Regions from separate parts of the Halalkalibacter oceani genome, predicted to be linked through region 2. Evidence: predicted binding sites of a transcription regulator. Region 2 holds the regulator's gene; each other region holds the start of a gene.

Region 1 (8,048 bases), on a different contig from region 2:
GGTTAATTTGTTTGAGGTGGTCTTCCTGCACCTTGCCGTCCAGGATGAGGGGCAGCGGCATTACGGGCTCATCCTTATCGGGCTTCTTTTCAATGACCGACAGCTTTCCGGACGGCTCTAAAATGGCAAACTCGACATCAGAGAGCTTGCTTACCTTCTGCTGCCTCAACTGAATGAGCAAATCATCGAAATTATAGCGCTGCTTCCGCATTTCTTTCTCATCAATTTCCCCTCCATTGATCAAAACAGACGGTTTTCCGTCGACGAGCTTCCGAATCCGTTCACTTTTCAAGGAAAAGATCGCCAGCACAAGTTGAATGATCGACAGGATGACGATCGGCAAAATCGTATGAAGCATCGGTGCTTGAATATTTTCAATTGAAATGACAGCAAGCTCGGCAATCATAATAGAGACAACAAAGTCCAGCACCGAAAGCTGCCCGATTTCGCGCTTGCCCATAAAGCGCAGCACAAAGAGTATGATGAAGTAAATAAATATCGTCCTCAGGATAATCGTGCCATAATCCATCTTGCTCCTCCCATTCCCTTTTTTCTCTTCTTAGTATGACCAGGGAACAGCAGCTCATGATTTTTTAAAAAAAGGCCGGGCAAAAGGTCGAAAAAAACACCTTTTGTCCCAGCCCGAAGCTGTCTTAAATGAAATCAACCAAATAACGCAAATATAAATAAATCGTCGAGATGACAAATGAAATCAGGGCTACCGGGAGGCCGATTTTTAGAAATTCCAAATAGCTGAATGATTGCTTCGCTTTGACAGCCAGACCAGCGACAATCACGTTGGCCGTAGCACCGATGATCGTCGCATTGCCGCCAAGACAGGCGCCTAATGCCAAAGCCCACCATAACGGTTCCAAATTATGCATTCCAAATTCCTGGAACTCTAATATAACGGGAATCATCGCCGCGACAAACGGAATATTGTCAACAAACCCGGACAAGATACCGGAGCCCCATAGAATAAAAAGAGCTGTTTTCGGCAAATCCCCCTCGGTATAATAAATAATCGATTTCGCCATTTCATCAATAATGCCGACTTCCTTTAAGCCGCCGACGAGCATAAACAGCCCAATAAAAAAGAACAGCGTTACCCATTCGACCGAACGAAACACTTCTTCCATATCCTGTTCTTCATGCGTTAGCAGCATCAGCAGCAGGGCGCCCGTCATCGCGATGCTCGTCAATTCCGTGTGGATGAATGGCTGGACGATAAAACCGAGCGTTGTCAGCGAGAGGATGGAAACCGACTTCACCAGCAGCTTGCGGTCTTTAATATAGGTGGATGGAACAATTTCCAGCAATTTTGCCCGATCCTCCTTCGAAACGATCAGCTGCTTTTTGTAAATCAAGACGAGACAAGCCATAACGACAAGGAAAATCAGCAGCACAACAGGACTTAAATGAATCAGAAAGTCGTTAAAGCTTAAATAATCAACAGCTTGGCCGATCATTAAATTAGGCGGATCTCCAATCAAGGTCGCCGTCCCGCCAATGTTTGAAGCCATGACGATCGACAGCAGAAAAGGCACGGCAGGCAGCTTTAACAGCGACGTCAGCGTAAAGACAATCGGCACAATGAGCAGCACGGTTGTCACATTATTTAAAAAAGCCGAGCCAAATGCCGTTAAGGAGGAGATCGCAATCAACAAAGGCAGCGGACGCCCCTTTACCCATTTGGCGAGCGAGACGGCAACATACTCAAAAAAACCGCTCTGGCTTGTAATGGAAACAAGAATCATCATCGCTAATAATAAGGTGATCGTGTGCCAGTCAATATGGTGGAGAAAAGCAGCATTGATTTCATAAACGTGAAAGATCAGCATTAAAACGCCGCCAAAACAGGCAATGACGGCCCGGTTCATTTTTTCCGTGATAATGAAGAAATAACTGAAAATAAAAATCACAATTGCCAAGGGGACCCCCATAGCTGCACTCCTCTCCTTCCCACTACTACATCCTATGTCCTCTTTTTCAGAAACATGTCCACTGCCAAAAAGTCTGTCCATGATTTCATCAAGAAGGAAGGACCGGCATGATGATTGAAATTTTTACGTCTATTTAAAACAAGCCTGAATAAGCTGTAGTAAAGGATTTTTGTCCATTTGAAAGGAGAGATCTATATGGCAAATCGGGGATTTATGCCTGCTGTTTTATTTGGGCTGTCGACTGTTCTCGTCATTGCTCTTTCATTTAGTCTCGTCATCTCGTTGTTCTTATCGTTTACTTCCTTTACCGAGCGCTCTGTCGCATGGCTGATTACGAGCGTCGCGTTTTTAGCGATGTTTCTTGGAGGAACGATTTCCGGAGCAAAATCGAACCGCCGGGGCTGGCTGGCCGGGGCGGCGACGGCTTTCATCTTTTCGCTCCTAACGTTTCTTGTCCAGTATTTAGGCTATGATAGCAGCTTCACGAAGGAACAGTACCTTTATCATGGTGGCTATATGCTTGTCGCTGCATTCGGCGGCATGATCGGTGTTAATTTGTCGCGGGATTAAAGAAAAGAAAAACACAACAAGGGGCTGGGACAAAGGTTGTTTTTTTACCTTTTCCCAGCCCCTTAAGCTTAAGCAATGAGTGGAACCGCCACGATCTTGCTCATCGAGAATATACCCACTGTTACTCCATGCTCACTCTTTTTGTGTCTCAAGCTCTTAAATAGATCCAAAAAAAGAGTCGTCTCAAAGCCTACGCGTTGGGACAACTCTTTTTATGTATGCTCGTTAATCCGGATTGACAACTTCTCTTACGGCAGCGCGATCATACGTCAGCTTACGGTTATCATTAACAAGGATGACAATTGTGTCCTCGTCGATTGAATCGATAACACCGTGAAGTCCGCCGATCGTAATAATTTTATCGCCACGCTGTAATGAGTTGTGCATATCGCGAATGGCTCTTTGCTTCTTCTGCTGTGGCCTGATTAACAGGAAGTAGAAGATCGCAAACATTAAGATTAACGGAAGCAATGTTCCAAATAGCTCCATCTATTTTCCCCCCTTTCTTTACTCAAAGCATGCTAGAAATTTTTGGCATTGGGCTTATTAAAGCCATATTGTTCAAAAAACTCTTCTCTAAAGTCAAGAAGCCGATCTTGTCGTATCGCCTCTCTTACCTTTTCCATTAAGTTTAACAGGAAATAGAGATTATGATAAGACGTTAATCGAAAACCGAACGTTTCCTCACATTTAATTAGATGACGAATATAGGCTCTTGTGTAATTCCGGCACACGTGGCAATCGCAATTTTCATCCAGCGGACGAAAATCGCGGGCATATTTGGCGTTGCGCACGACAAGCCGTCCTTTGCTCGTCATTAGCGTTCCATTTCGGGCAATACGGGTCGGAAGCACACAGTCAAACATGTCAATCCCGCGGATCGCCCCGTCAATCAAGGAATCAGCAGAGCCTACTCCCATTAAATAACGCGGTTTGTCCTCTGGCAAATGAGGCGTCGTAAATTCAAGCACGCGATTCATGACATCCTTTGGCTCGCCGACCGATAATCCGCCGACAGCATAGCCCGGAAAATCAAGCGAAACTAAATCCTCCGCGCTCTGCTTGCGCAATTCTTCATACTCGCCTCCCTGGACGATGCCGAACAGCCCCTGATCCTGCGGGCGCCCGTGCGCTTCGAGACAGCGTTCAGCCCAACGGCTCGTCCGTTCGACCGACTTCTTCATATACTCATATTCTGCCGGATATGGCGGGCATTCATCAAAGGCCATCATAATGTCCGATCCGAGCGCATTTTGAATTTCCATCGCCTTTTCCGGGCTTAAAAAGAGCTTGTCCCCATTTAAATGATTGCGAAAGTGTACGCCTTCCTCTTCGATTTTGCGCAGGTCGCTTAAGCTGAAAACCTGAAAGCCGCCGGAATCGGTTAAAATCGGACGCTCCCAGTTCATGAACTTATGCAGGCCCCCTGCTTCTTTAATAATGTCATGGCCCGGTCTTAGCCATAGATGATACGTGTTGCTCAAAATAATTTGCGCGTTCATATCGTATAAATCTTCCGGACTCATCGTTTTTACCGTTGCCAGTGTACCGACCGGCATAAAAATCGGCGTTTCAAACGTCCCGTGAGGCGTATGAACCTTCCCGAGCCGGGCGCCGGACTGTTTACATGTTTTAATATGCTCATATGTTATCGCTGACATTTCCTTTTTCCTCCTTGAGCGTGTACGGGTCAACGAATCAGCATCGCATCTCCAAAGCTGAAGAAACGATAGCGTTCATTGACGGCATGCTGATAAGCCTTCATGATGTTCTCTTTTCCCGCAAACGCACTGACGAGCATCACGAGTGTCGACTTTGGCAAGTGAAAGTTCGTCACCATCGCATCAATCGCTTTGATCACATAGCCTGGATAGATAAAAATTGAGGTCCAGCCCGAGCATTCGCGAAACTCGCCGTGCTCCTGGATAATCGTCTCCAACGTCCGGACCGATGTTGTACCGACAGCAATAATTCGCTTGCCGTTTTCCCTCACACTCGTCAACAGCCGCGCTGTTCCTTCACTCATTTGATAAAACTCGGCATGCATTTGGTGCTCTTCGATCCGCTCTACGCTCACCGGGCGAAATGTCCCGAGACCGACATGCAGCGTTACAAAGGTCACATGGACCCCTTTTTGCTGAATTCGTTCAAGCAGTTCAGTTGTAAAATGAAGTCCGGCCGTCGGTGCAGCCGCTGATCCGCGATGCTTGGCGTAGACGGTCTGATAGCGCTCCTGATCAGCCAATGTTTCCTTAATATAAGGGGGAAGCGGCATTTCTCCCAATTCATCAAGAATTTCATGGAAGATGCCTTCATATTCCATTTGCAAAATCCGCCCGCCATGATCAGCTTCCCGGACACAGGTCGCGCGCAGCCGGCCATCGCCAAATTGAATAACCGTTCCTGCCTTGACGCGCTTCGCCGGTTTAATCAGCGTTTCCCACTGATCATTTTCCAGCTGCTTCAGCAACAGGACTTCAATTTGAGCGCCGGTATCTTCTTTCACTCCGAATAGTCTTGCCGGAAGAACCCTCGTATCGTTTAAGACGAGGCAGTCCCCTTCCTCCAATTCGTCGATCATATCGGAAAACGTTCCATCTTTAATTGCACCCGATTCCCGATCTAAGACAAGCAAACGAGACGCCGTTCGATCCTGAAGCGGCGTCTGGGCAATTAATTCCTCTGGTAAATTAAAATCAAAATCGTCTATTTTCATCGTCATGTCGTCACCTTTTCACATAACCGTTCCTGTCATATCCCTATCATCATACCGAAAGTGCTTCATCCATGCAAGAGATTAGCGAAAACGTCCAAACAAGAAAAAAATAAGCGACAGCACTACGCTAATAATCAGACAGGTCATAATCGGCATATATACGGTCATATTCTCGCGTTTAATAAAGATGTCACCTGGCAGGCGCCCAAGTGGCAGAAAGCGTCCAATAAAGAACCAGAGGACACCAATGATGATAAAAGCAATGCCGATAAGGATCAAGATCTTTGGAAATGAATTCACTGCTCTGGTCCCTCCAATTGAAAATGCTCATAGCATGCCGGGGTTACAACTCTTCCCCGCGGCGTTCGTTGGATAAAGCCAATCTGTAGCAAATACGGTTCATACACATCCTCGATCGTTTCCGGTTCTTCGCCGATCGTCGCAGAAATCGTCTCCAGACCTACAGGACCGCCGCGATAATTCTCAATCATCCCATACAATAATTTATGGTCAATATGATCCAGTCCTAAACGGTCGACCTGCAATTGCTGAAGCGCATCCACCGCCACGTCCAGTGAAACCGTCCCGTCTCCTTTAACCTGGGCAAAATCGCGCACGCGGCGGAGCAGGCGATTGGCAATCCGCGGCGTGCCTCTTGAGCGGCGTGCGACTTCAATCGCGGCCGCGTCTTCAATCGCGGTATCAAAGATCTCAGCCGTGCGCTTGACGATCAACGCCAGCTCAGCCTCTGTATAATATTCCAGCCTGGCGAGAACGCCAAAGCGGTCGCGCAACGGGGCCGATAGCATCCCTGCTCTTGTCGTCGCTCCGACCAGCGTAAACGGAGGCAGATCGAGACGTACGGAACGCGCGGTCGGTCCCTTGCCGATCACAATATCGATGCAAAAATCCTCCATCGCCGGATAAAGCACCTCTTCGACGACGCGGTTCAGCCTGTGGATTTCATCAATAAATAGCACATCTCCCGGTTCAAGAGCTGTCAAAATCGCCGCCAAATCACCGGGACGTTCAATCGCCGGCCCCGATGTCGTCCGCATCTGCACGCCCATTTCTGCAGCAATAATCCCGGAAAGCGTCGTTTTTCCGAGACCGGGCGGCCCATAAAGAAGAACATGATCGAGACATTCCTCTCTCATCTTCGCCGCTTCTATAAATACATCGAGATTTTTCTTTACTTTTTCCTGTCCGATGTATTGCGCAAGCTGCTGCGGACGAACGCGTTGCTCAATTGAATCATCCGCGCTCTGCATATCCGCCGATACCATCCGTTCTTCCATCCCTTGTCACCTCTTTCCCACATCCCGCATTCGCGCAATTCATTTACAGCATCAGCTGTAACGCTTTTTTAATATAGCCATCGGTCGTCAGCTCCTCTTCTTCCAAAAGAGGGCGAACTTTCTTCAGTTCCTTTTCGACATAGCCCAACGCCTGTAAAGCTTCAAGCGCTTCTTTCAACGCTGTATTTGCCGGCGTTTTCTCAACTGTTGTCGCCTTTTCCTGTTGCAGCAGATTCGGCACAAAGTCATCGAGCTTTCCTTTCAAGTCAAGAATGATCTGGCGGGCTGTTTTTTTGCCGACACCCGGAAATTTCACTAAAAAGGCTTCATCTTCTTCCTCAATCGCGTAGACGACATTCTCCGGCTGGCCGGACGCCAAAATGGCGAGCGCCCCCTTCGGCCCGATGCCCGAAACATTTAACAGCTTTTCAAACAGCATCCGCTCCTGCTTCGTACGGAAGCCGAACAGACGAATTAAGTCTTCCCTGACATGCTGGTATGTATAAATTTGCACCGTTTCTTCAAGCTTTTCCTGAAAAACAAACGGGTTCGGGCAATAAATCTGATAGCCTAAGCCATGATGGTCGACCACCACATATTGCAGCTCCACTTCCACTACTTTCCCTTTAACATATTCAATCACAGCCCGTTCTTCCTCTCTCTATGCGAACATTTATTTCTATTTTATCATAAGCCCCCCTTTCCGTCATTTCTCTTTCCAGCTGCAAAAAGCAAAAAAAGCAGCGCTGGATCCGCCCGGAAGGAATTTCCCTCACGATTCACGCTGCTTTGAAGAATCAATTCAATTTTGATATTGGCGAAAGGCTTCTAATACTTCTTCATAATGATGCCGATCTTTAACCGGAATCCCTTTTTCAAGCTCCGAATGCTGTTTGCTTTCGAGCTTGCTCGTATCCAGCTGAAAAAAGGAATGGATGATCTTTTGCTGATCGGGCTCTCCTTCGTAAATGGACAGAATCCCTTCTTCCGTTAAGCCAAAGTACCCGTTGATTTTCATTAGTGGCGAGATATCATTGACCGATTGCCGGAAAACCATTTCGTCTTCATTTTGGTCCACCAGAGTCCAGCCATCATATTGCGCCCAAAAATCCTCCATCGACCAAATCGTTTCTTCAATGATCTCTTCGCTTGTTTCTCCGTCCAAATATACTCTTTCCAACGTAATCTGTACGGTTTTTGGCTGCATGACCTCAACGGCCTCCGCCTCTTCCGCTTGAGGCTGTTTTCCACCAACAACGAGCGCACTGCAAATGAAAAGCGCGGCCAAAAGAAGACCGATTCCGACAATAACGGAAAGACTATGCTTTTGCGGGACCTTTTGGTGTTCCCTCATCTCCATCATCACCACCATATTTTATCCATATTTAAGCAACTACGCTAAGGATGCCCGAAAAAACCTTATTTGATTCAAAAGCCGCTGAAAAAGGATGTTTTTCCCTTTTTCAGCGGCTCATTGTCCGCCAGTTCGCTTAATGAATTCCCCCCGCCAACGCCAAAGCC
Region 2 (8,048 bases):
AGTCGGACGCTGATGCTCGGAGGAAGAACTTCATCCTTATACTCCTGAGACTGTGCTTCAAAACGATCCCAGCTCGGCATGCTGACAACATTGGCATGAATGCCTTCCTTTTCAAGCGCAGATTGTGCTTCAACAGCAAGCGGCACTTCGGAACCAGTCGCGAGCAGCAGAACATCCGCTTGCCCATTTGCCTTCGAGACGACATATGCGCCCTTTTTCACGCCTTCATACGCACGCTCGGAAGTGCCCTCGATCGTCGTCAAGTTTTGACGCGTCAAGACGAGAGCCGTTGGTGTATCCTTGCTTTCGAGCGCAAGCTTCCAGGCCGCAACCGCTTCGTTGCTGTCACCAGGGCGGATGACAGAAAGGCCCGGCATCGCCCGAAGAGAAGCGAGCTGTTCAACCGGCTCGTGAGTCGGGCCGTCCTCTCCGACCGCAATACTGTCATGCGTGAAGACATAAATGACCGGAAGCTTCATTAACGCCGCGAGACGGATCGCCGGACGCAAGTAATCAGAAAAGACAAAGAACGTAGCGCCGAATACTTTCAGCCCGCCATGAAGCGCCATTCCGTTTACCGCTGCCCCCATCGCAAACTCACGTACACCGAACCAGATGTTTCGGCCTTCGTAATGATCACGGCTGAAGTCACCAAGACCTTTCATCATCGTTTTATTGGAAGAAGCAAGGTCAGCTGAGCCACCGAAAAGCTGAGGCACAGTCGCCGCAAAAGCATTCAACGCTTCGCCGGAAGATGAACGTGTCGCTACTTTGGAGCCAGTCTCATAAACCGGGGCATTCGCATCCCAGCCTTCTGGAAGCTCTCCTTGCAACGCCAGTTCAAATTGGGCAGCGAGCTCAGGATAAGCCTGCTTGTACTTCGCAAACAGCTCGTTCCACTCTTGTTCCTTTTGCCCGCCTTGTTCTTTTATAGCAGCAAAATGTTCACGTACTTCATCCGGAACATGGAAATCCTGTTCAAATACCCACTTGTAGGCTGATTTCGTCAAGCCTACCTCTTCTTTACCGAGCGGTGCCCCGTGAGAAGCCGATTTCCCCGATTTATTTGGTGAACCGAAGCCAATCACCGTCTTTACTTCAATTAGCGTCGGACGTTCATCTTGTTTCGCCGCCTCAAGCGCCTGATTGATTTCTGCCAGGTCATTACCGTCCTCGACACGAATCACTTGCCAGCCATACGCTTTATAGCGATCTTCTACGTTTTCGGAGAAAGAAATGTGCAACTCTCCATCGAGAGAAATATCGTTTGAATCATACAAAACAATTAAGCGGCCCAGCTTTAAATGACCGGCAAGCGAAGCGGCTTCAGCCGAAACGCCTTCCATTAAATCACCGTCACCGCAAATTGAATATGTATAATGGTCAACGATTTGAAAATCATCTTTATTATATGTACTTGCTAAATGACGTTCAGCCATCGCCATTCCGACCGCCATCGCGATCCCTTGTCCAAGCGGACCTGTCGTTGCTTCCACACCTGGCGTATGACCATACTCCGGATGTCCAGGAGTTTTGCTTCCCCATTGACGGAACTGCTTTAAATCCTCAAGCGAAAGATCATAGCCCGCAAGATGAAGCAAGCTGTACAGCAGCATTGAACCGTGTCCTGCTGATAACACAAAGCGGTCACGGTTTGCCCAGTTCGGGTTCGCCGGATTGTGGTTCATCCATTTTGTCCATAAACTATAGGCCATCGGCGCCGCTCCCATCGGCATACCGGGATGTCCTGAATTCGCCTTTTCAATACTATCAATCGACAGTGTTCGAATCGTATTAATCGCTAACGCATCAACTTTATTTCCCATCTTAACAACCATCCTTTCCAATAGGTGAAAACGAGCATTTCGCCTTTTATCATATACTTTCTCCCGTGTTTTCACAAGTGTTCTCTGAAGATTCGCTTTATGTTAGAATGCTCTGTTTCATAAAAGAAAAACTGCGCAGCGATTCTTTAGAGAGAAAGACCTGCAAGAAAAAAGCGACAGCTCATTTAATGAGGTCGCTTATTTTGATTTTCTTTGCTTAATTTAAGGGCATCAGGCGTGACGTCATTTCCATTGCCATCCACAACCGTCACGTTGTGAAGCTGCTGTTTAAATGACTGCCTGAACGTCTGGATATATTCATTTCGAAGCGTCTGCTGCTCCTGCGCTTCGGATTTCGTTAGCCCGGATGTTTTCGCCCGTTTGGCCAATTCATTAATTCTTGCAATTTTTTCTTTTGATAGCATCGCTAAAGCCACCTCCATGTTCTTCTAACTTTACAGGAAGACAGCCCGTCTTTCAACAGAAGCCGCTCGGCCTACTGCTGCTGTTCCCGCACATAATCCTGGTAGCGGCGATGAACGGTCGCCTTCGAGATGTCGTAGCCCAGCCCCCTTAATGTGGCGGCGATATCATGAAAGGTCAGCTCGAGCTTTCTGAGACGGATAATCTCTTCAATCGGCGCTTCCTTCTTCTGGCGCCCGCCTGCATGCGTCCGCTTCAGATTCTGTTCCGGCCGATAGCCATTTTTGATCGCTGTTTTCATTCCTCTTTTGATTTTGCTATTTTGCAGCTTGCGCTGGTATTCCTCCACGATCGCTACAATTTCCAATACCATTTCATCCGCTTCAGACAGAAACAGCTCTCCTTGATCGCGGATCGATAACACCGTCACGTTCAGCTTACGGAGCTGGTGAAGCAGGGCGATCTTCGCATTTCCCCTGCCAAGTCTCGTATCATCCTGAATCAGCAGCGTGTCCGCTTTACCTTCCTGAAAAAGATCAAGGACAGCGAGCATTCCTTCCCGGTCGACTTCATAGCCGCTTGCCGTCTCTCTGATCTGCTCCACGACTTTCAGCTGCTTCTTTTCTGCCAACTGCAAAAGCTCCGTCAGCTGACGCCGTAATGAAGATTCCTGTTGCGCTTTTTCCGTACTGACGCGGCAATAAATTATCGCTGCTCCCATTCGTTTTCGTCACTCTCCGGCTCCATCTCTTCATTTGAATAAACAAACAGCCAATTGTCCTTCTCCATCGCTTGATTGAGTTGCAGTGGATGCGCCGGGCCGGCAAACAGGTCTTCCTCCAGCTGTTCGGCGTCATAGCCGACCTGTTGGTCTCCCCGATCGCTTGTTAAAAGAGCTGTATACATAAATACTAATGCGACAATCGCCAGTATGACAATAAATAATTCCTGTCCAGTAAGTCGTTTAATCATTTCGCTTCACCTCAAATAAGAATATCTGTTCGCTTTTATAATAATAAGAACAAGCGTTTGTGTCAATAGTTTTTTTAGAACTAACGTTTGCATTACATATGTTCGCATGGTACAATTTAGCTAAACAGGAAAGCGAATTGGGGTGACATGATGTCAAAGCTATCAAAGAGACAGCTTGAAATACTGGAATACATTAAAGACGAGGTAAGGAAAAAGGGATATCCGCCCTCTGTAAGAGAAATTGGAGAAGCCGTCGGTCTCGCTTCCAGTTCCACGGTACACGGTCACTTGTCCCGCCTTGAAAAGAAAGGCTACATCCGCCGGGACCCGACCAAGCCGAGAGCGATTGAGATTCTTCATTTGGATCATGAGGTTCAAGCTGTTAAGGAGCAAAAGACGACGTATGTTCCGATCATCGGAAAGGTCACTGCGGGGAATCCAATTACCGCGGTTGAAAATATTGAAGATTACCTGCCTCTGCCTGATCATCTCGGTTCACATGAGAATACATATGTTCTTGTGATTCAAGGGGACAGTATGATTGAAGCCGGAATTTTCGATGGAGATATGGTCATTGTCCGCCAGCAGCAATCGGCTGACAACGGGGATATTATCGTTGCGATGACAGAAGAAAACGAAGCCACCGTGAAGCGTTTCTTCCGCGAGAAGGATTACATTCGCCTTCAGCCGGAAAACTCAACAATGGCCCCGATTTTATTAAAGGATTGTACGGTTCTGGGAAAAGTGATCGGCGTTTTTCGGACGATTCACTAAGCAAACCCATATATTGCTGAAGCGCTTTGTTCTCATTAGAACGAGCGTTTTTTATTCTCGCTTTGAAAAAAAGAAGGAAACCCTTCCTCTCTGTACTTTGCCGAATGAACGAGCCATTTTAAAAATTCGACTTCCTTTTGGGTAAGCTTTCGGCCCAGCTGCTGCTCCAGCATCTTTTCCATTTCTTCTACTTTTTTGGCCAGCTTCAACTTCCTTCCTCCTTTTCTCATCTAAACTTTTTCAGCTCGCTGAAACGATTTTTCTTTAAAACAAATGAGGATATGACCAAGGTTTCCCTTTGACATATCCTGTATCCAGTATGTAAAAAGGTGAAGCGATCCTATCTATTATAAGGCTGGTGCTACTAAACACTTTTCAGCTCTCTTACTTTCAGTTCATTTTTTAACGTTTCAATGAAATCATGCTCTAACCCACACTTGATCGCTTCGGCTAATGCTTCCTGCAACTTATCATCAGTCAGCTTTTCAAGACTTTTGTTGTAGCACGTTATGTACATGTCGTTCATCCTTCCCTTATTTATTACTGATAAATACCCACTATCTTCATTCTTAAAACGTAATTTTTTCCTAATTCCACTCATGAAAGCAGTGCTTTGTATAGGATGACAGCCTGAGTCAAACAATAATAAAGGCAGCGGCATCTTGTTGACTTTTAGGAGGGCAAAGTATGAATGAACAGCAACAGCTTTATGCAGAAATTTACCGGACAAAAGAAAAACTTCTCGAGTTAAATTCAAATTACTGGGACTTATACTCTGACTTTTCTACCTGGTACTTCTGGGTTAATTTACTGACGATCCTATTACCTCTCTTTTATTTGTATAAAAAGCTTGATCGGACAAGGTTTTTTGAAATATCATTTTATGGCTATACCGCCCATGTTCTCTGGTCAAATATTGATCAAATGCTTTCGATGTATAACCTGATTGATCATCCTCACCGCTTAACGTATGTCCTGCCGTCCGGAATCACGATCACTGCAGTGCTCTTTCCGGTAACATTCATGTTGTTGTATCAATATTGCAGCAATCGTCAGAAAAGCTTTTTCCTTTATGCCATTTTCGTTTCCGTCTTTTTTTCTTTTGGGCTTGCAGGATTTTCAAGGCTAATTGGCCTCCTTACGATGCACAAGGGAATGAATCTGTTTTATTTATTTCTGATTGACATTTTAGTCGCTTATGCTGCTTATGCATTTACGGCTTTGTTCAAATACTTAAAACAAAGGAAACCGGTGATATAGCAAACAGAAGTCAACAAAGGCTGTCGACTTCTGTTTTTTTCATTTGTTAGTGCCTCTTTTATATTCAGCCCCAAAGCTTCTCTACTTTTAACGGAACGTATACTTTGTCGCTTTTGATCGCTTTATGAATAATCGGATTTTTAAATTGATTGCGCAATTCCTTCTCCAGCTGTTTGCGTCTTTCGGCCGCCTGCTTACTCATGCTCATGTCAAGATTGTCTTTTTCCATTTCGCTCTCTCCTTTTCTTGATGTTTACCTGTCTTATTCCCGATTTGCCTGTCGTAAAACAAAGAAAAATCAAATTATTCATTGTCATTTTTCAGAAATATGATACTATTATTACAATACTTATCATTCATAGTTGTTTTGTATGATTTATAAGCAAACACAGATGGGGGAACGAGAACACATGAGAAAGCCAAAGCCATTATTGATTCTTTTATGCGCAATCGGAATTTTCTTCGGTTTGGTCGCTTGCGGGCAGAGCGAGCAGACAGCTACAGAAGGTCCGGCGGATCAAGACGAGCAGACAGATGAGACGAGTAAGGAGGAAACAGCAAGCCTGGAATATCCAACGAGGGATATTGTCATTTTAGTCGGACATGGGGCCGGCGGCGGAATGGATACATTTTCCCGCCAGGTTGCCGCCGGTCTCGAAGACAGACTCGGGGTAAACGTCAATGTGATCAATCATGAAGGAGCGGGCGGCGTGATCGCCAAGGAAATAGGCGCCAACGAACCGGCCGACGGCTATACGATTGTCGCCACGGGAGCCCTGCCGATTCAAGTGGCGATGGGAACAAATACCGACAATCAATTAAATGTCTTTACCCCGATTGCCCGGCTGCAAAGTGATACCTTTGCTTTGCAGATCAAGCCAGGCACGTTTGAATCGATCGAGGATTTGTTCGAGCAAGCGAAATCAAGCACGATCAAGATCGGCGGTACAGGGATCGGCACTACCGATCACATCGTCTTTACGATGCTTCACGCAGAAACGGAATTGGCGATTGAATTCATTCCGTTTGAAGGTGCCGGTCAAATGCACGCGGCGCTTCTCGGCGGCCACATCGACGCGATGCTGGAAGAAGTCGGCCCTGTCGCCTCTTCTATCGAGGCTGGAGAAATGGAGCCAATTCTGTTCTTCGCCGAGGAGCGGATTGACGATTTCCCGGATGTTCCAACAAGCGTGGAACTTGGTTATGATATTACGACTGGCGTAGAACGCGGTTTAATGATCCGCAATGAAGTACCGGACGAAATTATTGAGCTGTTGGAAGAAACCGTGAAAGATATTTACGACTCACCTGAGTATAAAGAATTTGAGAAAAATGCCTTTTTGCATCTTCGTGAAGGTTGGCTCAGCTCAGAAGAATACCATGAAAAACTAACAAACGACATCGAACTGTTTACCGAAATTTTATCTTCAATCGATACGGAACAACAATAGAACAAACGCTTTCAGGGGCTGGGCAAAAGGGAAAGAACAAATAACCTTTTGCCCAGCCCTTATGCAATTGGCTTTTCTTTATCTGATAACCGCCGGAGCTTTTAAATCAACATCGACATTGATCTGATACTTCAGCTCAGGATAGAGCCTCTTCCATTCTTCTTCCTCGGTTTTCGTGCTGTTCCAATGTCTCGCCCGGTACTTCAGACCAAAGCCGAGTGGATCTACAGCATTGTCTTGAAGTTTTGCGACTAAATCGGTGAGATCGTTTTTGATCTTCTCCTCCATCGATTCAGCGATTTTGGACAAATCGGCACTTTGAATCAGCTTTGGAGAGCTTTGTTCCTCCACTTTTCCTTTCACGTCCACTTTTATCAGCGCCCTATCATCAGCTTCAAGAGAAATACGGGCGGCTGCTTTATCAATCGACATCATCAGCATCGAACGCGGCTAAAACAGCGTTCATTAGCGCCAGCATAATAAGAAGCGGCAAAAAAAGAAAAATCACCCGCTCAATAATGAAAAATTCCATGTACATGGAATCCGTAGCCGCAGCCCACGGGAAAAGAAAATGGGCGACGTTATAGGTTCCGTGCAAACCGACAGGAACCGGCAGCCTCGTTCCGGCGATGTCAACGTCAGTTGAATGCGGGTAATTTCAGGATTATACGCCACAAATAAAATGTAGAGCCCCGGCAAAAACGTACTGATCAAAAAAGCAAGATAACGCAACGACGTTAAAATCAAGCGAACTGCCAGCTGCTGGTAGTGATCATCCATCGATGACAAAAAATCGAACAGAATCGACGGAATAATCATCGCCGTCGGACTGTTTTCATCAAGAAGGATGATTTTCCCTTCCGCCAGATTTTTCACGACGCGGTCAGGCCGCTCGGTTATCACTAAGGTCGGCAGGATGCTCCATTTATAATCGATCAAATATTTATGCAATTGGGTGATCGATTGCAACATATCGACATCCATTCGGGAAAGCTTTTCTTTTACGTGCGCCAGCAGTTTTTTATCAACGAGCTAGTGATCAATTAAAACTGCGATATCAGATGGCGCCCGCTTTCCGATCTTTTGCACATCAACCTGCAAATGAACAGAATGATAGCGGTTGCGAATCAAGTTCAAGTTCGTAATCAGCTTTTCATTAAACGCATCCTGCGGCCCTTGAATAATCGGCTCCAACTCGGACTCGCCTCAACATTTTTCAGGTCGACCAGAAAGATCGTCTCGTCTAAAAAGACAATAATATGTCCTTCCACAACCCTTTGAATCATAAGCTCCACATCATCTGTCTCCAGGCTATCCGGAAACGAACGGAGATATGTTTCAT
Region 3 (8,048 bases), on a different contig from region 2:
TGGATACGAGCGGCTCGATGGGACGCTGGGAAAAGTATATGGCTCGCAGCTTCTTTTTCTGGATGACACGCTTCTTACGGACGAAGTACGAAACCGTCGACATTGAATTCATTGCCCATCATACTGAAGCGAAAGTCGTCTCAGAGGAAGATTTCTTCTCAAAAGGAGAAAGCGGCGGGACGATTTGCTCCTCGGCCTACCGCAAAGCGCTCGAACGAATCGAAGCCGAATATGACCCGGCACGCTACAACATCTACCCGTTTCACTTCTCCGACGGCGACAACCTGACCTCCGACAACGCCCGCTGTCTGAAGCTCGTTGAAAAGCTGATGGAAGTATCAAGCATGTTTGGCTACGGCGAGGTCAATCAGTACAGCCGCCATTCAACCCTTATGAGCGCCTACAAAAACATCGACGACCCGCGCTTCCGCTACCACATCCTCAAGGAAAAAGGCGATGTGTACCACGCGATGAAGACATTTTTCAAGAAAGAAGAGGAAGGCGTGGCTGTCAGGTAACGTCTAACCAAATGAACGCAAGCAGGGAGAGGGTATCTTCCTGCTTGTCTGTTTTTAGAAAGCAGGAAATAGATGGGGATTAGCGCCTGCTTTCGTCGTTTTTTTATTGCTGATTACACTTTCATTATTGTCATGATATGATAATTTACGTGATACTAGCTGGAAGAGGAAGGTGCTGCGGGCATGGGGCAAATGAAAATGAAGAAACTTCTATGGGGGCTTGTTATAGTGGTCTCCGTTTTGTTTATAGGAAATCAGGAAAGTTTCACACCTTTCCATAAAGCGATTTCTTTTATTGAAGTGGAGAAAGAAGAAGCAAATCAGGATGTGGCATCGTTTATCCAGACGGTTCAAGAGAAAAATGGCGCCCATTTGTATTTTGACCGACAGAATGCGATTTATGTTTATTTAAACGAAGCAGCAGTAGAGGTCGGTGTACAGCCTGTTTCTTATACCGACTTTTCTGTTGAAGAGGATGGAGATACGTTGAATGTGTTATATCGTACGGAAGGAGCGGCGCTTGATTCAGACAAGCCGGTCAAGTTTCAGCGGCTATATAAAATTCAATTGAACAAAGCGTATGAAAACGTAATAGGATTTAGAAATGGTGAGGAAGAGCCATTTGCCGTAGTATCAGGGAATTAGTACGCCGATGCTCGTCATTTTGTTCCTTAAAAAGGAGATGTCATTTTGTGAGCACCTTTCATATACACCCCTTCAATATACTCCTTTTTCTCATAAGTGCAGCTTTGTTTTTAGAATTGACAGGATTGAAGGATCTCCCTTTTTTAACGCGAAAAAGATCATCATTAGAAGCTTACTGACGGTGATCCTAAATGTACTACTCCTGCTCATTTTGTTGTTTATTATCGGCAGCGCAAGTTTGCTTGGGTAACATGTCGTATGCTCATTTCTGAATGAGCGTCCGCTTTAAATAATCACTCATCATATCTGTTACGTGCCGGCGCATGGCGTCAGGGGTGTAACGGACCTCACTGCGGTATCCCCGCCATACGACAAGGTAGCTTTGTTCTTCTTTGTATATGGTAAGACCGCTTCTTCTCGCTTCTCTTCGTAGATTTCTCAGGTCAAGCGTAATTTTTGCAATCGCAGCATCGATCATTTGCATGTACGGGAAAGGGATTTTAAGTCTGGCCTGCTCAATCTTTTGTCGATCTCGCTCAAGAACGGTGCGGGTCAGCGGCAAAAAGATGAACTGGTGGACAAGCTGCTGAATCTGCTCTTCATGGAGGATACTCATCTAATCACCCTTTCTTTTTTTAAAGTTCAAATTTAGTAGGTTGTTCGAGAAAGGAAGTCGGCTTCGCACGCCGCTTCTAACAAGACCGCACAGCGGTTTTGTTATTTATTATATGCGAATATACGTTCGTTATACTAGCGGAAAAATGAACCAGTTGGCGCAGAAAGGTAAAGAAGTTTTATCGTTTGTGAGAAATTTATTTTTGTGAATAAGAAAAATCTAATTTTATTATAAGATTTAAAAATATTTTAATTATTCTGTGTAAGATTTGGTTACGAGATGATTGAAAGGAAGTTAGTTCTCGCCTAACATAAATGTCAAGAAACAAGAAAATTCTTAATTTTGATAAAATTCATTCTCACTTGAGAAAAAACAGTTGATCCATGACATTGCCAAAATCAGTTTCTGAAAGGAGAACGTATGACTGAAAGAAAGCCAAAGCTCGAAATTCAAAATCTGTCCGTAAGGTATCATTCCAAGGAACGAAGCACGCTTGCATTAACAGAGGTCGATTTAACAATTGAGGATGGTCAGTTTGTCGCGGTGGTTGGTCCTAGTGGCTGTGGGAAATCGACGCTTTTAAAAGTTGTATCAGGTTTGATTAAGCCGGCGGAAGGGAGGGCATTGCTTGATGGCGAGGTAATCGAAGGAATTCCGAACGAGGTTGGCATGGTGTTTCAAAACGATGCGCTCCTTCCGTGGAAGAGCGTGCTCGACAATGTCAGGCTGCCGTCTGTTGTGAAAAATAAATCACGCGAGGAGCAGGAAGAGATTGCGAGAAAGTACATTAACATGGTTGGATTAACAGGGTTTGAAGAGTTCTATCCGAAGCAATTGTCCGGGGGGATGAAAAAGCGTGTCGCGCTTGCCCGCGCTTTTGCTTATGATCCATCACTTTATTTGATGGATGAACCATTTGGTCCGCTTGATGCGCAAACGAGGGTGATCATCGGCGAAGAGTTTTTAAGAATGTGGGAGCAGGTTGGCAAAAGTGTATTGTTTATTACTCACGACATTGAAGAAGCGATTGCGCTGTCGGATAAAGTTGTTGTGATGTCAAATCGGCCGGGAAGGATAAGCGCTGAATTTGAGGTTGATATTGAACGGCCCCGACCATTTTATGAAACGCGCTTTGATCCTCGTTTTCAGAGGTTGCAAAAAGAGATTTGGGAAGCGTTAGCTGATTCAAAAAAGGAAGTAGGTGTATAACATGCTGAGCACGGAAGAAAGCAAAGTGAAAATCAGTACGGCCGCAAAGCGTGCGAGTGTTTCGGCGAACAAGCTTCAAGTTAATCGTGAATCGCTGCTTGTCTGGGGCGGAAGAGTAGCTGTCGGGCTGATCGTTCTGCTTATTTGGGAATTGACGTCGGGAACATTATTTAATGATTTTTGGATTAGTAAGCCGTCCGCGATCATTGAGCGGATCGTCACGTTGTCAATTTCTGGTGATTTGTGGTTTCATGTCGGTTTTACGTTGCAGCAGGCGTTGATCGGTTTAATTATCGGGATGGTTTTAGGGACGCTTCTTGGAATTGCGCTTGCTTCAAGCAACTGGATGGATAAATTGTTATATCCATACATGATGGCGCTGTATAGCTTGCCGCGTGTCGCGTTAGCCCCTTTATTCGTTGTCTGGTTTGGCATCGGGATGTCATCGAAAATCATCATGGTCATTGCAATGGTGATCTTCGTCGCCTTTTACAACGCTTATGAAGGAGTGAAAAACATTGATAAAGACCTGCTCGATATGATGAAAACCCATAAAGCGAAAAAGCGTGAAGTGTTCACATGGGTCATTTTGCCGTCGATTACGGTCTGGCTGTTAACAAGCTTACGGTTAAATATCGGCATGGCGCTCATCGGCGCGGTGATTGCCGAATTAATCGGCTCCAACCGCGGGCTTGGTTACTATATTACTTACTCTTCGGGTCTGCTTGATATTACAGGGGTGTTTACAGGGCTTGTCTTGATTATGATTCTTGCTGTGATCTTGGAGCAGCTCATTGTTCAATCTGAAAAAAGATTGTTGAAGTATCGATAATATGAAGCTGGAGGGAAAATCGATGAAAGTAAAAAGCTCTGTGTTGCTCATAACGATTGGCTTCCTAGTAATGCTAGCAGCGTGCAGTGGCGGAAATGAAGCGGGACAAAGCGCTCCTGAGCCAAATGATCAGCCTGCGGAACAGCAAGGGGCAGCGGAAGAAAATGACGAAGCCGCAACGGAACCGCTTGGAACGATGAAGGTTGGTCTCGTATGTGGGGGGATGACGCCGCTTTTAGCGCAAATCGGGATCAACGACGGGTCGTTTGCGGCAGAAGGGCTGGAAGTGGAAGAGATATGTTTTAGCTCCGGTGCTGATGCGGTCCAAGCTTTAGTCGGCGGCAGTATTGATGCCAACTTAGGCTCCTATGAACATGTGCTGCGATTTGCCGATAATGAACTCGATGTCAAAACCTATGGTCAGCTTTACAACGGTGCCAGTTATTCTCTAGTTGTAAAAGAGGATGCCCCGTTTCAGGACATTAGTGAACTGGCGGGCGAAACGATAGCGGTCACAAGAGCCGGCAGTCTTTCTGATACGGCGCTGCGAAAAGGCTTTGAAGGCACAGATATTGATCCTGACCGCGACGTCGAAATTATCGGCAGCGGCAGCGGGGCAACGATGCTCGCAGCGATTGAAAATAATCAGGTTGCCGGCGGAATGGTGTCAGAGCCTACGGTTTCACAAATGGTGGCGACAGGCGATTACCGTGTTTTATATGATCCTGATTTTGATTATGCGGGAATCGTCGTGATGTCGATGGCTGACTGGGTCGATGAGCACAGTCGGGAGATGGAGACATTTTTGAAAGTGATGCTCGACATTTACGAGCGTTCCGTAGAGGACCCGGCCTCAGTCGTCGAGGTCATGCAAGGAAACTTTCCTGAAGTGCCGCCGGATGTGCTGCAAATGGCGATTGAAGCCCAGCTTTCAAAAGTGCCTGATGGGTTGAGAGTTACCGAGGCTGGGGCGGAAAATGTCGTTGAAACGGCGATCGAGCTTGGCGTTATTGAACAGCCTGTCTCGTATGAAGAAGCGGTTGATTTATCATATTTGCCATAGGAGGCCAGCATGGGAAAAGACTTAAGAAGTTATTTGAAGCAGCTTAATGAAGCATACCCGGACAGTGTGAAGGTGGTGGAGCAGGAGGTGAATCCCCGTTTTGATATTACGGGGCATGCCGCTGCTCTCGCCGCAAAAGGAGAGTATCCGGGATTGATTTTTCATAATGTGAAGGGAGCCTCGCTTGCCTGCATGTCAAACTTGCTTACGACCTATGAGCGGATCGCGCTGTTTCTCGATTGTGACGTGCAGGACATTCCGCGGGTATTCGGCGAGAAAATCTTGAATTCCATTCCTCCGACAGCTGTTGAACCAGAGGAGGCGCCTGTGAAAGAAGTGATTCTCACTGGCGAAGAAGCGGACTTAAATCGATTGCCGATCCCCATTCACAATGAGCAGGACGGCGGACCGTACTTATCAGCGGGTGTGATGGTGATTAGAGATCCAGAAAGCGAGAAAATCAACGCCGGTATTTATCGTCATCATATTTACGGGAAGGACGAAATGGGCGTCTGGTTTTTAGGCGCTCATCATGGAGGGCTTATTTACAATAAATACAAAAAGGCGGGCAAGCCGGCGCCTGTTGCGATTGTTTTAGGACACCATCCGGGCTTTTTAATGGGGGCGGTGTCAAGAATCGAAGGAATCGGCGGCGAGTATGAAGCCGCGGGAGCGTTGATCGGTGAATCGCTTCGTTTAGTAAAAGCGGAAACCTCTGATTTAATGGTCCCGGCAGACGCCGAAATTATTATCGAAGGGGAGATCCTTCCTGACAAAGAAGCGCCGGAGGGTCCGTTCGGGGAGTGGCCGGGGCATTATTTAGGCGGCGGCTCCGTTCCTGTCATTCGGGTGACAGGCATCACGCACCGCAAGCATGCGATTTTCCAGGATATTGTCGCCTCGAGCCGTGAGCACTTAGTTGTCGGAGCTGTGCCGCGGTCAGGCAGTATTTATCGTGCAGTCAAATCAGTTGTTCCGAGCTTGAAAACCGTCAATGTTCCTCATTACGCAAGAATGCACTGCTATCTTTCCCTCAACAAGGAACGGGATGCCGATGTGAAAAAAGCCGCTTTTACGGCGTTAAATACAGAACAGGAAAATTTGCGTCATATCGTCGTCGTGGATGAGGATATTAACGTCTTTAATGGAGAGGAGGTCGCCTGGGCGATTGGAACGAGGTTTGACGCTGAACGGGATTTATTGACGATTCCAAAATGGAACGGCCCGGGCGGATTGCTGCCGACAAACTGGGATTATCATCAGGATGGCAGCCATACAGCGAGAATGTCTAGCGCGGTGATCGTTGATGCGACAAAGCCGGCTCCGCCTGTTCCGTATCCGGCGCGGGCCGTTGTGCCAAAAGAACATGTGAAACAAATTCAGACGAACAAGCTGCGTTCATTCAACGACGAGGAAAAAAGCAGATGGTTCTAAGAGCAGTGCGGCGCAAGATAAGCCAGCCTTAAGCTGGGCGAAGCTTAAAGATCGCGCCTCGGAGCAGGGGAGAAAAGGGCAGTTCAAGAGGAACTGGATTCCGTTATGCCTCTATTTTGATGCCCATTTCCATGACAAGAGGAACGAGATTTCGTTCGCAGGCAAAATTCGTGGAGGCAGTCCCTTGTAGCTCGCAATAGCGGAATAGGGTTCCTAATTGTCTGTGGAGAAGGCGCTGGAAGCGGAATGAGGCTTTCTTTTTCATGGCGAAGAAAAAAATAAGCAGGAGGCAGGGGCGTATGAATGTCGTTGATTTGAATTGTGATATGGGTGAAAGCTTTGGCGCGTACAAAATCGGAGCCGATGAAGAGCTGCTTCAGTATGCGACCTCAGTGAATATCGCTTGCGGGTTTCATGCCGGTGACCCGGCAACGATTAGAAAGACAGTCGGCTTCGCTTTAGAACGTGGAGCTGGAATAGGGGCACACCCCGGATTACAAGATTTAATCGGCTTCGGCCGAAGAAATATCGATATTTCGCCGCAGGAAGCGTATGACCTGGTTGTGTACCAAATTGGTGCTCTCTCGGCATTCGTCAAAGCGGAAGGCGGAAATGTTCAGCATGTGAAAGCCCACGGGGTGCTTTATAATATGGCCGCGATAAATAGTGCGTTATCGGAAGCGATTGCTGAAGCAGTGTATAAGGTCGACCCTGAGCTGATTTTGTTCGGACTCGCCAACGGAGAGCTGCTGAAGGCGGGGCGGCGGATCGGACTGCGGACAGCGAGCGAAGTTTTCGCCGATAGAACGTATCAGCAGGATGGGACATTAACGTCAAGGCGGCTTGCCGATGCGATGATTGAGGATGAAGAAGAGGCGGTCCGGCAAGTAATTCGGATGATTAAGGAGAAGAAAGTCCTGTCCCGGCAAGGGGTGGATGTCGGGATTGAAGCGGAAACGATCTGTATTCATGGAGATGGTCCGAATGCCCTCCATTTTGCCAAAAAGATAAGAAATGAATTGGAACAGGCCAACGTTGAAGTGAAGGCCATCGCTCAGATGAAAAAAGAGAGGGGAGAGGCGACAAATGTCTAAAGCGGTTGAAAACTTGCAAACGGATGTGCTAGTGATCGGAGCAGGAGCAGCCGGAATGATGGCGGCACGCGCCGCCGCGGATAAGGGCGCGAATGTCGTTATTGCGGACAAAAGCTTGATTGGCCGTGGCGGGGCGACGATTATTGCCCAGATGACGGTCGCGGTCGCGCTCGGGGAAGCGGACGATGACAGCACAGATCTGCACTTTGAAGACACGATGGCCGGCAGCCGCGGATTAGCCGATCCGGAAATTGTCCGGGCGATTGTCGAACGCGGACCGGAAGTGATCAATGAAGTCGAAACATATGGCGTCAAATGGGCCAAAATCGAAGACGGCAAGCGGTCTCAGGTCGTTTCGCCGGGCCATTCACGGAAGCGCTGCGTCTATGTCGATATTCTAAAGACGGGTGAATCAACGGCCAATGGCTTAAAGCGTTCGATCTGGCGTGATGAGAAGGTGACGCGTTTAAAAAACGTTATGATTACCCGCCTTGTCAAGCACGAAGGACAAATTGCCGGAGCGCTTGGTTTTTCAATGGAAACGATGCAGCCAATCAGCATTTCAGCTTCGCAGACGATTTTGGCGACAGGCGGACTGACCGAGGTGTTTGAACGCAATAGCGCCTCCTCCAATATG
Region 4 (8,048 bases), on a different contig from region 2:
CCAAAGAAAAGGCTTCGATGCAGCCATTTATTTTTACGGCACTGGGGCGATTAACGCGATGGCAACGAGAGGGTTTCCGACGACGGGAAAAGCGGCGTTTGGCGGAGAACTGAATATGAATGAAGGGATTGAAAAGTTCATTAAGGAAGGCGGGAAAGTGTACGTCTGCCGCTTTGGACTCGGCCTGCACGGCATGCGTGAGGAGGATTTAATTGAAGGAACGATTCCTTGTCACCCGTTGGATCTTCAAGATTGTTTGATTGAGTACCATAACAGCGGGGCGTTTATTTTAAGCACGTTCCAAATCTAAAAAACGAGGAGAGAAACAGATGTCTATCTATCTTGGCAATGATGTTGATCCAAGCAACCATTTTACGGTGACGTCGGAACTCGTTCCGCCACGTGACTGGAATCCATATCCGATAATTGAACAGGCTGCGGGCTATCGCGGCTTGGTCGATGCGGTTGATATAAGTGACAACCTGCTGGCCGTCGCTAGAATGTCGCCAACCGTCTGTGCTTTTTTTCTCAGGCAGATCGGGATAAATCCGATTGTGCAGATTAATTTACGGGATCGCAACCGGATGGGCATTCAAAGTGATTTATTAGGACTTGCGGCGTTAAGTATTCGAAATATTACGATTCTCGGCGGCTACCCGGCCCGTGTCGGAACAGAACCGGAAGCGAAAGAAGTATATGATCTGCGGACGATGGAACTGGTCAAATATGTGTGCAGGTTTATTAAGGAAGGAAAGCTGTTTGACGGCACGATGATGGAGGAGCCGCCGCAAATGACGATTGGGATTGTCGAGAATATTGCCGGCAAGCCAATTAAGGAATTGATTGACAGTCTTGAAGCTAAGGTCGAGGCCGGGGCTAACTTTGTCCGCACCCAGCTCGTTTTCGATATTGATTTAATTGAAGAGTGGATGGCGGAAGCCCGTCGCCGCGGCCTGCATGAACGTATTTCGATCATGGCCAGTATTTTGCCGCTGAAAAATTTGGATCATGTCGAGAAAGCATTGCAAATACCGGGCATCGTGATTCCGGAATGGGTTACGAACAGGCTTTCAGAAAATGATACCGAAGAGGAAGCCCTCCAAATCGCCACAGATATTATTGAAAAACTGCAAACGATTGAAGGGATGAAAGGCGTCCATATTCGGCCGATCGGCGGCAATGATGACAGTGTCGGCAAGATTGTCGCGAAAGCGAATCTGGCGCCATTGAAGAAAACGGTAATCGGCGTTTAACGGAGCGTGCTTCGTTCGGTCGGGCAAAAGGTTATTTCCCCCTTTTGCCCAGCCCCTAAGCTCGTTTTAGTCAAGAAATGGGAGGCGTGCGATGGAAGGGTTTCACTCATTAATGAAACGGCTGAAGCGCTCTCAGGCATTGGAACGGAAAAAAGCAATTTCAGCGCCGCTCCAAGCGTTTGAGCATGTTTGGAACTTTGGTCATACGGAAGCGCCGATTGGCGATGATGCAGCGATTATGAAAGTGGGGGAAGACTATCTGCTATTTTCCTGTGACGGCATTATTCCAGCCTTAGTCAAGCAGGAGCCGTATTGGGCCGGTTTTTGCGCGGTCCTTGTCAGCGCAAGTGACATATACGCGATGGGTGGGAAGCCGCTCGCGCTTGTCAATATGCTGAGCGCGCCGGATGAGCAGCTTTCTTCTTTAATTGCCGAAGGGATGGCCGAGGGGTGCCGGAAACTGGCTGTTCCGATGGTCGGCGGGCATTTTTTCCCTCATGAAACAGAGGGGGTGGCGACAGCCATTATCGGCAGAGCGGATAAAGTACTTGATGCGACAAAAGGGCAAGCAGGGCACTCCTTAATCGTCGCGCTCGATCTTGTCGGAAAGCCGTACAAAGACTACCTTCAATGGAACAGCACAAGCTTTTTGTCAGCTGAGGAACTGCAGCGGAAATTCAATGTTTTACCGGCTTTGGCCAGTTCCGGTCTGGCGCATGCTGCAAGGGATATCAGCAACGCGGGTGTTCTCGGAACGATCGTGATGCTTGCTGAAAACGGGCGGTGCGGGGCGGAAGTCAATCTCGGCAAGATTCCGAAGCCTCCCGGGATTGAGTGGGAAAGATGGCTGCAAATGTACCCTGGTTATGGATTTGTATTGGCGGTTGACCCATCGAAAGAGAGCGAGGTTATCCGGGCGTTTGAATGGGAAGGGATTCAGGCAAACGTCGTTGGCAAGCTGACAAATGAAGCATATGTGATCGTCACAGCAGACGAAGAAAGCTCGGTTTTCTGGGATTTCAGAGAGAACAATTTGGTGGTGGAAACGAAATGAATGACAGAATAATAAAAGTGGCGGCAGTCCAGTTTGAGCCAAGGTGGAACGAAGTCGAGCGGAACAGGAGCGAGATTATCCGCTTCGCCATTCAAGCGGCGGAGCAGGGCGCCCGGCTGATTGTGTTCCCGGAAATGGCAACGAGCGGCTATATTTGGGAGAGCCGGGCGGAGATTGCTCCCTTTACCGAAACGGTGCCGGGTGAGACGACAACGATTCTGTCAGCGATAACGGCACAATACGACTGCTATCTCGTCATCGGATTGCCGGAAAAGGATGAGGAGACAGATTGTTATTATAATACAGCTGTTTTAATTGGTCCTGACGGAGTCATCGGTCGCTATCGGAAAACGCATCTGTTTGCGGCCGATCCAAAGTGGGCCCGTGAAGGCAATGAAGATATCCCTGTTTTCCCGACGCCAATTGGCAATATCGCGATGCTGATCTGCATGGATGCGATGTATTTTGAACCGGCACGGCTTACCGCGTTAAAGGGAGCCGATATCGTTGCCTTTCCGACGAATTGGGTAGGAGCGGGCAATAAACCGCCAAGTAAAACATGGCGCTTGCGTGCAAAGGAAAATGGTGTGCTATGGCTGGCGTCGAACCGCTGGGGAACAGAAAAAGGAGCGCAATTTACCGGGGGAACGGCAATTATCAGTCCGCTGGGAGAGGTGCTTGATCAGCTCGTAGCGGGGGATGGCATCGTGTATGGCAAGTGGCAAGTGGACAGAAGCCGGAGAGAGACGTACTTGCAGAAGAGGGAGGTCGGAGCATACCACGATCTTCTGCTCCATCCATACTTGTGGAAGGAAGGGGAAACAAGAGCAGTGGCCGTTAAAGAGGCGTTTGATGTCATGACAGTCAGGCTGACGGATGGCGGCGCGATTCAGGCGCACCTGCATAGGCACATACAGTCTAACGCGTTCACATCGAAGCACCGGTTAGTCGTCGTCTCAGAAGTGCAGGCTGAAGATCGTTCGTCGACCATTGCGGCTTTCGCGGAAATAACAGCTTGTTACGAGCTTTATCTTGTCGTGACAATCAAGACAGACAGAAAAACATGCTATTTATTTGGCCCGCAAGGCGTGGTCGCTTCGTACGACGAGGTTCATCCAGAGAAAGCGGTGCAAAGGGTGAAGGGAGCTTTTCAAACTGTTGAGCTGCCGTTCGCCAGAGTCGGGCTGTTAACGGATCACGATGGCGATTTGCCGGAATCATACCGCGTGCTCGCGAAGCAGGGAGCGGATCTGATTGCGCTGTCGGCAGGTGGGAAAAGTCAGGCAGAAAGCTGGATGTATAAAATATGGGCCTATGAAAATGATAGTATCCTCGCTGTCAGCACGCCTCCTGGCTTAAAAGAAACTGTCCTGTTTTTGCACAGTCAGGTTGAGCAAAGCGCGGGGGATATGAAAACAATGACGGAAACCTTTACGGTGGAAAAGCTCAGAAAAGCGGGCGGGCGGCCCTTTTTAAGACGATTAAAACCACATTTATATGAACGACTTGTAACAAAAATTACAGAGAAAGCCGGTGTATGATGAAAATAGTAGGGATTTCAGGAACGGTGATCGGAGCAAAACCAGCCGTCCTCGTTGAACAAATATTGAAAGCGGCGAAAGCAGCTGATCCGACAATTGAGATTGAGCTGATTGATTTGCGTCAATACGAACTTGAGTTTTGTGACGGGCGCCCCGTTGCGCATTATAACGGCAATACACAGCATGTCATTAAAACGGTCGAGTCTGCCGACAGCTGCTTGATCGCCACGCCGATTTTTCAAGCTTCCTTAACAGGAGTGTTAAAAAATTTATTTGATTTATTGCCTGTTACCGCTCTGCGCGAAAAAGTCGTCGGACTTGTGGCGACAGGGGGAACGTATCAGCATTTTTTAGTCGTTGAAAACCAGATGAAGCCGATTATCAGCTATTTTAAAGGCTATGTCGCACCGGAATTCGTGTATGCTCATCGCGATCATTTTAATGAGCATAATGAGGTGATCGACAAGGATGTCCAGGACAGAATCGAGGGATTAGGTACCCAGCTTGTGCAGATGACAAAAGCGTTACGCAAAGCTCAGGTTAAATAAGCAGAGAAGGAGGGGGCGCGTCATGTATCCGGCAAAAATAAGCGGTGTTGGCTCCTGTGTACCTGAAGGAAAGCTCTCCAGTCGTCAGCTGGCGGAGATGCTCGACGTGGAAGAAGAGTGGATCGTGAGCCGTACCGGAATTGAAGAACGAAGGGTGGCCGCAGAGGATGAAGCGACATCTGACTTCGCCTACGCCGCTGCTTTGCGGGCACTTCAAGATGCCTCACTTTTACCTGAGGAGATTGATTTGATTTTGGCAGCGACGGAAACGCCCGATCACATCCTGCCTCCTCTCTCCTGTCAACTTCAACATCGTCTCGGCTGCAGACCGATTCCGGCGCTCGATCTTCATAACACATGCGTCGGTTTTCTTTCGGCGCTGCAAATCGCAGAGCAATATATTAAAACCGGTGCGCATAAGCATGTGCTCGTGATCGGCGCCGATACGCTGACAAGGCTTACCGACTATACCGATAAATCAACCGCGATTCTGTTTGGCGACGGGGCGGGGGCGGTCGTTCTTTCGAGAGCGGAGGAGCGGCAAGGGATCGTGGCGACCGTTCTTCATTCAGACGGCCGGCACTTTCAATCTTTATATGTTCCCGGCGGAGGAAGCAGGCGGCCAGCTTCAGCAGAGCATAAAAATAAAATGGTGATGGACGGGCAGAAAATTTTTAAATTAGCAGTGAAATCGATGAGCAGCGCGCTGATTGAAAGCCTTACTACCACTGGACTAAGCAAGGAGGAAATCGACTGGGTTATCCCGCACCAGGCTAATTTGAGGATTATGGAAGCTGTCGCCCGCCAGGCCGCCATCCCGATGGAAAAAGTGATTAACACAGTAAGCCGCTACGGCAACAGCTGCTCCGCGACGATTCCGATTGCGCTTGATACCGCGGTGAAAGACGGCCGGATCAAACGCGGAGACAGGCTGGCAATGCTGTCGTTCGGTGCAGGACTCATCTGGGGGGCGGCGATTGTGGAATTCTAAAGGTACTCAATCGTTTGGAGAAAGGTGTGCTAGTCAAGATAGTCAAACTCCGGGCCCCTCTCTCTAATTCTTGCAACTGAGCTGTAGCTGATCCGCTCCAGCCGATCCTGTGCCAGCTTTCGGGTTACGCGAAACGTGTCAGCGAGATTGACGATAATATCAGGATCACGCAGATCAAATGCCGGCAGCATATGATAAGGAATCGCCGCATAGCGGGTGAAATTGCGAGAATCAAATTCCTGCAGCTCCTGGAAGGCTGCCGGCATCATCCCCGCCTGCCAGCCGGCATGGCGAATCAGATGGCATAGCTCATGAAAAAACGCCTCATGCTGCTCCGGGGCGGACAGACGGGAATCGATCGTAATCGAGCGAAACCGGCCTAATTCATAGGACATCGTTTTTACCTCTTTATAGTAAAGAAAGACACGGAAAAAGCGGGCCAGCCTTTTCACCTCAATATCAGCCGGTTCATTAACACCAAGCGAGAGATAGAGCTTGGAGATCCAGCTTTCTAACGGCGTTGGATAGTAGTTCATCAACGTCACCTCTTGTGCCAATTATACAAACATATGTTCGTGTTGTAAATAAAAAAAGAGAACGGGCAGCTACTCATAGAAAAAGAGTGGCTGCGTTCTGGCTTACTAGCCTTTAGGCTAAGACTCATTTGTCACACGCTCTCTGTAGGTAAACGCTTATTCCATTTCTTCTCTATTCACTTCTTTTGCCTTATAGCGTAAAAATTCGAGATGCTTTTTCAGCTCTTCAGCTTCTTCTGGTGTAATGCTCTCCTCATCCAAAAAAAATAAATTTTCCTGGCTTGAGGCCGGAGTCAGAATACTTGTCGGCTTGTCGGTGCGGCCAAGCAAGTAATCGACCGAGACTGCAAAAAAGTCGGCAATTCGCTGCAAGGTCGCCGTGTCGGGAGTTCTGTTGCCATTTTCGTAGCCAGACACAGATACTTTTGTGACGTTGATTTCCTTTCCTAATTGCTCTTGGGTCAGCTGTTTGCTTTTACGCAATGCTTTTAACCTCTGCGGAATCATCTGGATTCTTCCTCTCACTCAATAATCTCATTCTTATTATAAATTAACTTACTGTTAACGTAAAGGGAATCAGGGAAAAGGATAATTTTCAGCGTGAAAAGGGATTCGTTTAGCATTACAGGAAATTTCTGATTGACAGTTAACTGGACGTTAACTATACTTATTGTTAACACCAGGTTAATTTCAGTGAAAATAAGCATGGGAGGGAAGAAAATGAGGCTGAAACCGGTTGAAACGGATTCATTGTCTGGCGGCCAGCTGCTGATCAATGTTGAGGAGCAGGACAAGCCGTTCGTAATTGTTGTTTCAGAGGGACGCGCGCGGATGACCGTGCTTCCGGATCACGGGGAAACGAAGGTTGTAACCTATCAAGGCAAGGTGAAAAGAGTCAAGTTTGATGAAGGGGAAGACTTTTAAATAAAGCAGATTTATTTCTATCATTTGTTCTACCAGTACACTGGAGGACATCATGTGGTGAAGCATTCATCACATGGTGTCCTCTTTTATTTTTAAAAGGAGGAGTAATGATGAAGAAGCAGAAACGATCCATTGAGTATTGCCGCAGCTGTCTTTGGCTTTTGGATCGGCAGGTTTGTCCGTTGCTGCTGCGAGGCAGGACGCCAACCTCGCTGGAGAAAAAAGAAAGAGAGAAGCTGAAAAAGGTCATCCGTGTTCATGAATCTCGCCTGAGGTTCCTTGAACAAGACAGACAGGAGCAGAAGCGATTAAACAGGGAGTTGAAGCAGGAGGTAGCAAGGGTCAAGGAAAGCAGTACTCGGCAGGAGCTTCCTCAACGGTTGCTGTATGACCTGGTAAAAAATGACCTGAGCGAGCGTGAGCATAAACGATTCTCCCAACAGCAGACCTTAAAGCTGATTGGCATTCTCTTAAGGAGCGGAGGGGTCATCTATTTATTGATTGAGAGCTTGCTTAACCGTTAAGGACAGGGGCAAAAGGGTGTTTAGCCCTCGCCCCTGAGCAATCCCCCTTTAGAGGAATAAAAAAGTTGACAGCAGAAATCTATCTGTTATATACTTATCTCGAATTCGAGATAAAGAGGAGTTTAGAGCATTCCAACTAAAAAGCATTTTTAAAGCTATATATCTCGAATTGATAATATATTAATTTGTTATAAATTGCAGATGAGGCAGATGAGGCAGATGAAAGGATGAGGGGAAAAATGACAGATTTTCTTCAGTTGGTCAAGGAAAGACGTTCTGCGGGTAATTTTTTGCCGGGGCATCCGATTACAAGGCAGGAATTGGACGCGATTTTTGATGGAGTGAAGCTGGCACCTTCCGCGTTTAATCTTCAGCATACAAATTATGTCGCCGTGATTGATCCGACGACGAAAGAGAGGCTGCAACAGGCGGCGTATGGGCAACATAAAGTGATCAGTTCCTCTGCTGTGATTGCTGTTCTTGGTGATAAGCAGGCGTTCCGTCAGGCGTCGGAAATTTACGAAGGCTTGAAGCTGCTAGGCATTGTCAGCAAGCAGGAATACGAGCATATGGTTCAGGATACAGTTTCGTTTTATGAAACGAGAGGAACAACGTTCTTGCGGGATGAAGCGATCCGCAATGCCTCGTTATCCGCAATGCTGTTCATGCTGGCGGCG

Evidence for each region. The regulator LexA, encoded in region 2, represses DNA repair genes until DNA is damaged. The targets are predictions, from matches to a motif close to CGAACATATGTTCG.
Region 1: the regulator LexA is predicted to act here: its motif matches at 7,194-7,207, upstream of ruvA (Holliday junction branch migration protein RuvA).
Region 3: the regulator LexA is predicted to act here: its motif matches at 1,895-1,908, upstream of ABMB67_RS09095 (YhjD family protein).
Region 4: the regulator LexA is predicted to act here: its motif matches at 5,950-5,963, upstream of ABMB67_RS16810 (ImmA/IrrE family metallo-endopeptidase).

Annotation. Positions count from the first base shown of each region.
Region 1 covers NZ_JBEPKD010000020.1:8,315-16,362, reverse strand. Annotated here, with positions in the region: gene ABMB67_RS17525 (DUF421 domain-containing protein) at 1-529, opposite strand, end outside; gene ABMB67_RS17520 (ArsB/NhaD family transporter) at 654-2,024, opposite strand; gene ABMB67_RS17515 (TIGR04086 family membrane protein) at 2,139-2,513, shown strand; gene yajC (preprotein translocase subunit YajC) at 2,739-3,002, opposite strand; gene tgt (tRNA guanosine(34) transglycosylase Tgt) at 3,035-4,174, opposite strand; gene queA (tRNA preQ1(34) S-adenosylmethionine ribosyltransferase-isomerase QueA) at 4,204-5,229, opposite strand; gene ABMB67_RS17495 (DUF2905 domain-containing protein) at 5,311-5,529, opposite strand; gene ruvB (Holliday junction branch migration DNA helicase RuvB) at 5,526-6,527, opposite strand; gene ruvA (Holliday junction branch migration protein RuvA) at 6,571-7,170, opposite strand; gene ABMB67_RS17480 (BofC C-terminal domain-containing protein) at 7,330-7,881, opposite strand.
Region 2 covers NZ_JBEPKD010000001.1:17,099-25,146, reverse strand. Annotated here, with positions in the region: gene tkt (transketolase) at 1-1,826, opposite strand, end outside; gene ABMB67_RS00125 (DUF896 domain-containing protein) at 2,012-2,251, opposite strand; gene ABMB67_RS00120 (YneB family resolvase-like protein) at 2,323-2,970, opposite strand; gene ABMB67_RS00115 (hypothetical protein) at 2,955-3,221, opposite strand; gene lexA (transcriptional repressor LexA) at 3,372-3,995, shown strand; gene ABMB67_RS00105 (hypothetical protein) at 4,031-4,204, opposite strand; gene sda (sporulation histidine kinase inhibitor Sda) at 4,360-4,512, opposite strand; gene ABMB67_RS00095 (hypothetical protein) at 4,683-5,255, shown strand; gene ABMB67_RS00090 (hypothetical protein) at 5,320-5,484, opposite strand; gene ABMB67_RS00085 (tripartite tricarboxylate transporter substrate binding protein) at 5,666-6,706, shown strand; gene ABMB67_RS00080 (Ger(x)C family spore germination C-terminal domain-containing protein) at 6,785-7,138, opposite strand; partial or broken gene ABMB67_RS00075 (spore germination protein) at 7,211-7,900, opposite strand.
Region 3 covers NZ_JBEPKD010000006.1:68,186-76,233, forward strand. Annotated here, with positions in the region: gene yhbH (sporulation protein YhbH) at 1-518, shown strand, start outside; gene ABMB67_RS09090 (hypothetical protein) at 717-1,163, shown strand; gene ABMB67_RS09095 (YhjD family protein) at 1,426-1,779, opposite strand; gene ABMB67_RS09100 (ABC transporter ATP-binding protein) at 2,200-2,988, shown strand; gene ABMB67_RS09105 (ABC transporter permease) at 2,990-3,820, shown strand; gene ABMB67_RS09110 (ABC transporter substrate-binding protein) at 3,843-4,883, shown strand; gene ABMB67_RS09115 (UbiD family decarboxylase) at 4,893-6,317, shown strand; gene ABMB67_RS09120 (LamB/YcsF family protein) at 6,617-7,411, shown strand; gene ABMB67_RS09125 (FAD-binding protein) at 7,404-8,048, shown strand, end outside.
Region 4 covers NZ_JBEPKD010000018.1:19,196-27,243, forward strand. Annotated here, with positions in the region: gene ABMB67_RS16780 (MSMEG_0572/Sll0783 family nitrogen starvation response protein) at 1-310, shown strand, start outside; gene ABMB67_RS16785 (methylenetetrahydrofolate reductase) at 330-1,253, shown strand; gene ABMB67_RS16790 (AIR synthase related protein) at 1,345-2,307, shown strand; gene ABMB67_RS16795 (nitrilase-related carbon-nitrogen hydrolase) at 2,304-3,848, shown strand; gene ABMB67_RS16800 (NADPH-dependent FMN reductase) at 3,845-4,396, shown strand; gene ABMB67_RS16805 (beta-ketoacyl-ACP synthase III) at 4,419-5,387, shown strand; gene ABMB67_RS16810 (ImmA/IrrE family metallo-endopeptidase) at 5,417-5,923, opposite strand; gene ABMB67_RS16815 (helix-turn-helix domain-containing protein) at 6,080-6,430, opposite strand; gene ABMB67_RS16820 (XtrA/YqaO family protein) at 6,644-6,847, shown strand; gene ABMB67_RS16825 (hypothetical protein) at 6,958-7,371, shown strand; gene ABMB67_RS16830 (nitroreductase family protein) at 7,611-8,048, shown strand, end outside.